DNA from 3 places in the Actinoplanes sp. NPDC049599 genome. Region 1 is predicted to be linked to each of the others. Evidence: riboswitches for the same ligand, from Rfam matches in the RefSeq annotation. Region 1 holds a riboswitch; each other region holds the start of a gene.
The links. Region 1 has a riboswitch for cyclic di-AMP ahead of ACIBQZ_RS00725 (coiled-coil domain-containing protein). Riboswitches for the same ligand answer to the same signal wherever they lie in the genome.
Positions count from the first base shown of each region.

Region 2: another riboswitch for cyclic di-AMP. It lies ahead of ACIBQZ_RS17480 (hypothetical protein); the one in region 1 lies ahead of ACIBQZ_RS00725 (coiled-coil domain-containing protein).
Region 3: another riboswitch for cyclic di-AMP. It lies ahead of ACIBQZ_RS09355 (NlpC/P60 family protein); the one in region 1 lies ahead of ACIBQZ_RS00725 (coiled-coil domain-containing protein).

Region 1 is NZ_JBITLX010000001.1:153,283-156,534, reverse strand. It holds gene ACIBQZ_RS00730 (ABC transporter ATP-binding protein) at 1-55, shown strand, start outside; gene ACIBQZ_RS00725 (coiled-coil domain-containing protein) at 73-1,164, opposite strand; cyclic di-AMP (ydaO/yuaA leader) riboswitch at 1,162-1,310, opposite strand; cyclic di-AMP (ydaO/yuaA leader) riboswitch at 1,587-1,724, shown strand; gene ACIBQZ_RS00720 (coiled-coil domain-containing protein) at 1,728-2,750, shown strand; gene ACIBQZ_RS00715 (glycoside hydrolase family 65 protein) at 2,813-3,252, opposite strand, start outside.
Region 2 is NZ_JBITLX010000008.1:183,892-187,143, reverse strand. It holds gene ACIBQZ_RS17490 (hypothetical protein) at 1-90, shown strand, start outside; gene ACIBQZ_RS17485 (GntR family transcriptional regulator) at 428-1,159, shown strand; cyclic di-AMP (ydaO/yuaA leader) riboswitch at 1,567-1,734, shown strand; gene ACIBQZ_RS17480 (hypothetical protein) at 2,143-2,904, shown strand; gene ACIBQZ_RS17475 (hypothetical protein) at 3,115-3,252, shown strand, end outside.
Region 3 is NZ_JBITLX010000004.1:78,670-81,921, reverse strand. It holds gene ACIBQZ_RS09360 (RNA polymerase sigma factor RpoD/SigA) at 1-423, shown strand, start outside; gene ACIBQZ_RS09355 (NlpC/P60 family protein) at 499-1,425, opposite strand; cyclic di-AMP (ydaO/yuaA leader) riboswitch at 1,473-1,606, opposite strand; gene ACIBQZ_RS09350 (DUF3817 domain-containing protein) at 1,816-2,142, opposite strand; gene ACIBQZ_RS09345 (hypothetical protein) at 2,171-2,608, opposite strand; gene ACIBQZ_RS09340 (DUF1360 domain-containing protein) at 2,717-3,252, shown strand, end outside.

The DNA of each region.
Region 1 (3,252 bases):
CGACGGCACCACCGAGGACGTGCTGAAGGAGTACGAGGCCTACGTCAAGCGGTAGGCCCCGCACTCCCGGTGTCAGCGCATCGACAGGTGCACGTGGTTGGTGTGATCGCTCGACGGATCGCCGCCGGCCCCGGAGTACGACTTCCAGCCACTGCTGGGCAGCCAGATCCGGCGGAACCAGATGACATAGAGCACGCCGAGCCGGCTCGCGTTGTTGATGAAGTAGGTCGACAGCCGGTTGCCGTAGGTCCGGCTGGCACCGGTCGCGTCGCCGCCGAAGCCGTTCTTGTCGGCCGCGAAGTCGCAAGCCTTGCCCTTCGGGTGCTCACCGCTGTTCTGCTGACGGAAGCACGAGACGAAACGGGTGAAACCGTCCTTCTTCGCTTCCTTCATCGCGTGCAGCGTGCGCGGCGAGATGCAGCCCGACGTGGTCGGGTCGTTGAGGCTGCACGACTCGCTCGGCAGCGAGCCGTCCGAGTTGCGGGGCGCGGCCGCGGCCTGGGAGCTGCTGCCACCGCCGCTTGATTCGCCGCCGGACGACGAGGAGTCGCTCGACTCGCCGCTCGACCCGCTCGCGGCGTTGGCGGCCTTGAGGGCACCCTCCGCCTGATTCTTGCGCTTGGCCATGACGGTGAGCTGACGCTGCTGGTCCCGGACGGCGGCGTCGATCGCGACCTTCGCCTGCTCCTGCTGGACCTTGGCGTCCTTGAGATCGCGCACCGCGCGGTCCTGCTTGACGGCGATCGTCTCCAGGGTCCGCGCCCGGTCCAGCATGCTGCCGGTGGAGTCGGCGGTGATCAGCGCCGTCATCGGCCCGAGCCGGCCGGTGCGGTAGGACTGCTGGACGATCTCGTCCAGGGCCGCCTGCTTGGGACCGAGCTCGGTGTCGATCTCCTTGAGCTTGGCGGTGAGCTGCTGCTGGCGCTTCTTGGAGCGCTCCAGCGCCTCCTTGGCCTCGACGAAGCCCTTGGACGCCGCCTCGAGCTGCTGGATGAGGGATTTCGAGCCGCCCTCGCCGTCGTCGCCCGAGTCGCCCGGCGCGGCGAGCGGACGGGGAGCGGCGGAGGCGGAGGTCGGGGCGGCGAGGGCCAGCCCCGTGGTGGCGACGAGCGCCGCGAGCACGGTCGCTAATCGCCGGCGGGCAGGATTGAGCCTCACGAACATTCCTTCCGTCGGCCGCCGACCGAGTTAGCTGACGGGTTCGGGACGGAAGTGATCCCTACCGATCCGCGCGGCGCACGGATCGGATTCACCCCATTACTTCGGGTGGGTCCCCGGCTCGCCTTGCGGCGATTAGGCGGCGGTCTGCGCTGAGACCGTGACGAACACTACCCATCAATGCTAGGAATCGACAGTCGTCACACAGTGAGCAATCGACCGACCACTGCGGGTGAGGAATGCCGGAGAGAATGCAACGACTCACATTGATACGTCGTTACGGCCTATGAGCTGCGTTATTCCATCGAGTGGTAACGGAAAGTCGTTACCCGGTAACGGTTTTACCCCCGCGGCAGCACTGTCAGCGGGGCTGTTGTCAGGTAAGCTGGCCGCCGGTTACTGCCAGAAGGCGCTGCCCCCAAGGTGCCGGCAGCCCACCATCTAATCGTCGCGAGATGAGCCGGGGAACCACAGAAGTACCGGGGTGAATCCACGAGTCAGTGGTAGGGATCGCTTCCGTCCCGAACCCGTCAGCTAACCCGGCCGGTGGTCACGTGGAAGGATTCTGAATGACGGCAAGACCCCGCCGGTGGCTGATCCTCGCCCTGGCTCCGCTCGCCGCGGTCACGATGATGCTCTCCCCCGCATCCCCGGCGAACGCCGACCCCGACGACACCAAGAAGTCGTCAACCGCCGACGACGGCGACGACAATCCGCTGCTGAACGATGTGCTCGACTCCACCGGTCGGCGCTATCTGACGGCGAAGGCGGCGGTCAAGAAGTCCACCAAGACCCAGCTGGGCCTCGCCCTGCAGGTCAAGAACGCCGAGGCGAAGCGGGACCTGCTGCTGCCCGAGGTGGGCGCGGTCGCCGCGCAGCAGTACCGCACCGGCGGCATCTCCACGATGGGCTTCCTGCTCAACACCGACACCCCGGACGGCTTCCTGCGCAAGGCGGTCTCGCTCGAGGAGATCAACGCCCTCAACAACGGCAAGCTGCGCGAGCTCTACGCGGCCATCGACGAGGTGACTGCCACCAAGACCCGCCTCGACCAGGAGGTCCGGGCGCAGAAGCAGAACCTCGCGCTGATGGAGAAGCAGAAGGAGTCGGCCGAGAACGCGCTGGCCAAGGTCGGCGGCACCACCGTGACGGGCGGCTTCGTGCTCGCCAAGTCACCGGTGGCCGCACCGGCGCCACGCAACTCCGACGGGGAGTTCAGCCCGGAGTCGTGCAACGTCGACGACCCGACCACCGGCGGCTGCATCACCGGGCGCACGTTCCACATGTACAAGGAAGTGAAGAAGGCGAAGTTCAACCGATTCGTCGGTTGTCACCGCAACGGCGGGCCGTTCGAGCATCCCAAGGGACGCGCGTGTGACTGGTCACTGCAGAAGAGCGGCTTCGCACCCTGGCACAACCGGGACACCCGGGAGTACGGCAACAACCTGATGGCCTTCCTGGTGCGTAACGCCGACCGGCTCGGCATCCTCTACGTCATCTGGAACAAGCAGATCTGGTTCCCCGCCACCGGCTGGAAGTCGTACAGCGGTCCCAGCGACCACACGGACCACGTACACGTCTCGATGCTTTAGCGCGGCAGCGCGGAAAAGCCCCCGTCCTCCTCGCGGAGGACGGGGGCTTCGTCGTTTCCGGGTCAGACCCCGGTGGCCCGGCGGACCGGGGCCCGGCCGGCCGGCTGTCCGGGCGGCGGGCCGGTCGGCGCGGCCGGCGGGATCGCCAGCACCACCGGCTTCACCTGGGTGATGGTGACCTCCTTGCCGTGGTGCAGCAGGTCCAGGCGGGCCGAGCCGCCACCGTTGCGCAGCGAGTAGGTGACCTCCTCGGCCGTCACCTCCACCCGCAGGCGCAGGCCCCGCCAGAGCAGCGAGAACTCGAGCCCGTTGATCCGGCTCGGCAGCCGGGGCGCGAAGGAGAGCTGGCCGTTGAAGTCCCGCATGCCGCCCAGGCCCGCCACCAGGGCGATCCAGGAGCCGGCCAGCGACGCCACGTGCACGCCGTCGCGGGCGTTCTGGTGCAGGTCGTGCAGGTCCATCAGGGCGGCCTCGCCCAGGTAGTCGTGGGCCAGTTCGAGGA
Region 2 (3,252 bases), on a different contig from region 1:
GTGCCGATCTACGGCCACGACCAGGAAGGCCCCGAGCGCGAAGCACTCGTCCGCGTGTCAGCCCTTCGTCAGCATCCACCAAAGCGGTGAAGGGCAATGCCGACGGAACCGACCTTGACCCGCGAGACATGCTCGTCATCCGCTATCGCTCGCTGGTGGCCCAACGGCACAACGAGGTACGCCGCGACGGACGAATCCTGCGGTGCAAGTGCGGGGACGTCCTGCCATGTGTAGCCGTGTCGAGCCTGCTCAACGACATCGCGCTCGACGGCCAACGCGTCGTTGCGGCGGATCCGCGGAGCGCGGTCGGGGCAGAGTTCGATGTACCACCTGGCACGGCGGCCGGCTCGACAGAACCTTGGGACACCACCTAGTCTCTTGCTAAGACAAGCAGTCGTCTCTTCAACTTCGCAGGCAGGTGGGCCGGGTGCCGATCGAGGTCACTCCACCGAAATACATCACCATCATCAATGCGATCCAACAGCGGATCCAGGACGGCACCTACGCGATCGGCAGCACGCTGCCCAGCGAATCGCAGCTCGTCCAAGAGTTCGGCGTCTCCCGCCCCACCGTCGTTCGGGCGATGGAAATCCTTCGCCAGCAAGGCTGGGTTGACGCCCAACACGGCAAAGGACGGACCGTTCGCGAACGGCCCGTCACCGAGTCACGCGCCCTCCCCGCGCACACAACCGCCCTCCTGAACGCCACGGAGGTCGGTGACGTCACCATCCTGAACGCGGGCGAGGTCGCCGCCCCACCTCGCGCGGCGGCGGCACTGCGACTCCCCGAGGGCGCGACCGTCATCGCCCGCAGGCGCCTCATGCGTGTCGCCGGCGTCGGACCCGTCGAGCTGTCCACGGTCTACGTGCCGACCGCCCTGGCCGTCGACTCGGACGTTGCTGCGCCAGAGCCTTTGACCGGCGGTGTGCTGTCGCACCTGGCTGACCGGGCGGGCATCACCTTGGACCACGTTGTTGAACGGGTCTCTGCCCGCATAGCGACAGCCCAAGAGGCAAAGCTTCTGGAGCTACCCAAGCGAGACGCCCTGCTCACACTCCTGCTGACCGTGTGCGACTCAGCCGCGTTGCCGCTCCTAGCTGTGGACATCGTGATCCCGGCCAGTCGGCACGAGCTGGAGGACATCTTCCCTCTCCGCTGAGCCAAATGGTTATGTTCGCGTCAAACTACGTACCCTTCCGTCGGCCTCGTGCCGGGCCGGCGGGCTTGGGTGGGAGGCGTCAACTCTGTTGGCGGCCGTGCCGGGGCGACGGCGCGGCCTTCGGGCGACCGCACTTGACCTCTCTTCGCGATCTATTACCTCGCGACCCGCAGCCTGAAGTCTTGACGCCGGAGAGGACGCCCGACGCGATGGGCGCCAGCTCGTCTCTCCGTCGCGGCTGTGGGGTATCTCTGGCGTCGTCCTGCAAGCAGGTTCTCATTCCTCTTGGACCTGGTGCTTTCGGCGTGTAGAAAAGACGGTGCCGGCGAGCGCCCGCTCGCCGCTCGCTCCACCGCGGACTACGCCGAGCCCTGCCCCGGTCCGGGTGGCGCTTCATCCGCAATTGCGATTCAGAAACGGCACACGGGGGCAGGGACGGGGGACCCAGATTCGGTCTCACGGTGGAGCGCTGTTCGCGGCGTACCGCCGAGACCTCGGGGTGAAGCCACCAGCGGTGGCCGGGCATTTCCCGCCCGAACCCGACAGCTAACCTCGCAGGCGTGCCGAGAGGGATGAGGCCATGCACATGGCCGTCTGGGCGGCTGCTGCCGTCATCGCCACCCCGTTCTGTCGGCTCGCATTTCAGATAGCTGCTCTGGGCGTCGTGTATCACCTTGCACTTAAGGTGAGCGATCCTGACGCAGTCACGAAGGTGTCGAGCTTGGCGAGCACTTTGGGCGGGACTCCGCTGAGGTATCGACTCCGTAGCGCACCGCGCGTGCCACGCATGGGCGGCGGTGATCAAGGGACACAGCGGTAGGGCAGGGAGAGACCCGGTGGGCTGTTGCTACCGGGTCTTTCTGTCTTGGCCATTCTAGGTGGCGGTATCTCTGGCGTCGTCCGAGGAAACAGAAACACCCCAAGGGCCTCACGCCACCGAGAACGTGATAGCCGTCAGTGCGCATGGCATCTACATTGTGCTTATGTCCAAGGAGCAGGTCGTATTTGCGATCATCACAGGCGTCATTGCTCTCGCAGGGCTAGCGTGGACGATCGTTTGGGCGCTTCGTAGCTGGCGACACTCTGGTCCGATCATCGCCCTGAGGCTGGGTGTGGGTTACGTGTATGACCAACAAGACCAGCTCAACGTCACGTTTCCAAACGGTGCGACGCGCGTGATGCGGATCAACAAAGCCCACCCTGACCCGAAGCCAAGCCGGAGGCGCAGGGGCGCATCGAAGCTCAACCCGCGAGACAACACGAAACAGCCGGTCAACGCGGTCTTCGTGCAGAACCGCGGCCGTGCTGCCGTGACTATCCGCCGATGCGAGTATCTGTCACCTATGGGTGGGGCGGGGCTTCAATTCGAGCCGCAGCCTGCCGCAAGTCAGTGGGGAGACCTTCTGCCAAAGCGACTGGAGCCCGGCGACGAAGCGATCTTGGTGCACGAACGGACGCAGATGAAAGGCTTCTTGAACGGTGTGATGCGAGACCACGGTGTTAAGCAGACTCTCCTCCTTGCGGTCGTCACGATGGGTAATGGCTACGAAATATCGACCAACACGCCGCTTGTGGTCAGGGCCGACATGACCGATACCGCGTTTGCCGAGTTCGAGCCGAACTTCACCAAGGAGGCTGGAGAAGAGCCGATCGACGCCTTCCTGGATGTGTCCCCGAAGCGGCGGATGCCTTGGCGGCGGAAGCCGAAACAAACTCTGATTGCGCGCAATTACGCCGAGGACTAGTCGGCAGCGCGCTCCCACACATAGCCACGGCGATGGCTGGATCCCGTCCGCGCTGGTCGTCTCGCGGCCGAACAGCCGGTCACGACCCCCTGCAGCCGTTGAGTGACATGCATCACTGGGTGGCTTGGCGATGAGAGTTGCGGATCGATCGATCTCTGAGGCATCTTGATAAGACGAGTAGACGTCTTTGCTAGATGGTCAGGAGATTTGATGATTCCCAGCTCGATCAAGATCCCGGTGCCGTGGGAGTACGTCGCGCCGCATGGTGCGCTGTGCCTGGGCGTGGAGCCGGCTACGGACTTCGACAAGCGGGGCCAGGGCGATGACCAGATGCGGGACAAGGAGACC
Region 3 (3,252 bases), on a different contig from region 1:
GTCCGCGAGCTCGGCGCCGACCCGGAGCCCGCGCAGGTCGCGGCGGCCCTGGGCGTGACGGTGGAGCGCGTCACCGAACTGACCCGCTGGGCCCAGGACACCGTGTCGCTGGACACCCCGGTGGGCGACGACGGCGACACCAACCTCGGCGACCTGGTCGCCGACAGCGACGCGCCGTCGCCCGAGGAGATCGTGCTGACCGCCCTGGAGCGGCAGCGCATCGAGGGCCTGCTGAACCACCTCGACGACCGCTCGGCGGGCATCATGCGCGCCCGGTACGGCCTCGAGGACGGTCGTGAGCACTCGCTGACCGAGGTGGCGTCGCGCTTTTCGCTCTCCCGGGAGCGCATCCGCCAGCTCGAGATCCAGGCGCTCGGCCGGCTGCGCGAGCTGGCCCGGGCCGAGGGCCTGCAGGCCGCGTAACCCCCTCCCCTCGTTGCGAACGACAAGAAGGCCGGTGCCCCGAGGGGACACCGGCCTTCTGCTGTGCTCGGTGACTCAGGACACCCGGCCGTAGCCGTTGGGGGTCATGATGTCGATCGTCCGCTTCTTCACGGGCTGGCCCGCGCGGGAGGCGTCGATGATCTGGCCGCCGCCGACGTACAGGGCGACGTGCCCGTTGCTGCGGTAGAAGACCAGGTCGCCCGGTTTGAGGTCGGACCGGGAGATCCGGGTCGTGGCGCTGTACTGCGCCGCGGCGTTGTGCGGCAGGGACTTGCCGGCCGCGTTCCAGGCCGCGGAGGTCAGCCCCGAGCAGTCGTAACTGTTGGGCCCGCCGGAACCGTACTTGTACGGGAGGCCGATCGCGTTGTAGGCGAAGGTGACCGCCTTGCCGGCCGAGCCCGCGATGGACGGGATGTTGCCGGTGTACTTGCTGCCGGCCTCGGTGGGCGAGCCGTAGGCTGCGGTGCGCATCGCGTACAGCTTCTTGAGGTCGCCCTCGATCTTCTTCTTGCGACCGTCGAGCTCCTTGACCTCGGCGGTCTGCTTCGCCTGGGTCGCCTTGAGGGCGGCCTGCCGTTCGGCGAAGTTCTCCGTGGTCGCGCGGTACTCCGCGATGTCGCGGCCGCGGCTGCGGGAGATCTGCTCGAGGATGCTCATCCGGTCCATGAGGTTGTCCGCGCCCTCGAGCACGACGTTCATGGTGCCGACGTGGCCGGTCATGTACGCCGACGCCGCGATGCTGTCCATCTGCGTGCCGGCGGCCTCGAGCGCGGCCTTGGCCGGCGCCAGGGACTCGGCCAGCTTCTTCTCTTCGGCCTTGGTCTGCTTCAGGCTGATGCGCATCTTGTTGTACGACTCGACGACGTCCTCGAGCTGATCGGACGCCTTGTCGATCTTCTTCGTCAGCTCACTCTTCGACGGTTCCGCGTGCGCGGAGGTCGCGGCGCTGCCGGTGATCGCGATCGCCAGGGCGGCGACCACCAGCGCACGGAGTCTCGTGCGGGCGTGTGGCAACGGTATGTGGCCTTTCTTCCGCTGTGGCCGCCTACCGGGTTAGCTGACGGGTTCGGGCGGGAAGAAGGCCCTACCGCTGGTGCGGATTCACCCCGGTGCTGCTTCGGTGTGGTTCCCCGGTTCGTCGTGGCGGAGGCGGTGACCCTGGGGGATCGGGGTCGCGTTTTCCACCGGCGAGGATTCGGCGGCGTGGGCCGGCGCCACCGAGGGTGTGGCTGCGGACCGGACCAACCGCATTAACTTATCGGCGCTCGGCATTAACACAAGAGCCCGAAGAGTGACTTGCGCCAATGATCACAAATAAGAGAATGATCCCGATAACGGCAGGCAACAATTCCGCTTCGTAGAGTGACTTTTCTACTCTGCCATGGCCGGCGGGGGAGTGGCGGCCGCCGGGACCCACTTGCGCGTGACGACGCGCTCGGCCCAGAACGACAGGAACGGCACGGTGCCGGCCAGCATCACGAGCAGCATCCGGCCCAGCGGCCAGTGCGCGCGGCGGCTCAGGTCGAAGGTCGCCACCAGATAGACCATGTAGAGGAAACCGTGGAACGGGCCAACGGTGGCCACCACGGTGTCGTTGTCACCCAGGTACTTCAGCGGCATGCCGATGACGACCAGCGTGATCAGGACCACGCCGACGATCCAGGCGATGATCCGGTAGCGGGTCAGGGCTCCCTGCACGTTCCACGTCCTTCTGGTTCGGTGCTGCTCAACTGGCGCTGGTGCGCGGGCCGGGATAGTCGCTCGGCCGGGCGCCGGGGTGGGCGGCGAGCCAGCCCAGGTACTCGTTGTAGGCGGCCAGCTCGGGATCGTCGTCGACGGGCGCCGCGTTCGCCACCGGCACGCGCACCGGGCGCCGGACGGTCACCGGCGCGTCCTGCTGCGGCACGGCCGGGCGTTCCCCGGTCTCCGCGGCCGGCTCCGGCGGCGCGGGGCGGCGGGACCGGCGTTCCTGCTGCACCTCGCGGAACCAGATGAACACCACGAACAGCGCGAAAACCGGCCACTCGAAGGTGTAGCCCCAGCTGAGCGCGTTGCCCTCGGTGGCCCGGCTGAACTGCCACCAGCCCAGCGCGAGGAAGGCGGCCACGAGCACCAGCGCGAGGACGTGGCGCGCGATCCACGCGGGGGTCCACAGCCCTTTCATGTGCCTCAGCGTACCGGCGGGTTTGGTGGGAGGGCGCTCGGGCAACCGGTGCAGGCAAGCATCGAGCGATCCGGCTCACCCGGGACTTCTGAGAGGACCACCGACTTCATGATCTCCTCGGTACGCGGCCGGCTGAACCGGCTGCGACGCGACTACGCGCCCCACGAGCACCGGCCGCTGGACGGCTATGTGGCCACCATGGGCGCGTTCGGTGTGCTCGCCGGCAGCCTGGCCGCCGCGGCGCGGCTCAGCGGGCGGCCGGTGCCGGAGCGACCCGCCACCGCCGACATCGTGCTGATCTCCATCGCCACGCACAAGCTGAGCCGGCTGATCGCCAAGGACGCGATCACCAGCCCGCTGCGTGCGCCGTTCACCCGGTTCGCGGAGCCGGGCGGCAGCGGCGAGATCAACGAGGAGGTACGCGACCAGGGCAGCTCGCTGCGCCACTCGATCGGCGAGCTGGTCAGCTGCCCGTTCTGCCTGGCGGTGTGGGTGGCGACCGGGCTGACCAGCGGGCTGGTCTTCGCGCCCCGGCTGACCCGGCTGGCGGCCACGGTGTTCACCGCCACGGCCGCGTCCGACTTCCTGCAGATGGCGTACTCGCTGGCCAAGGAGGCCGCGGAGGGTGAGCCGGAGCCGGCCGA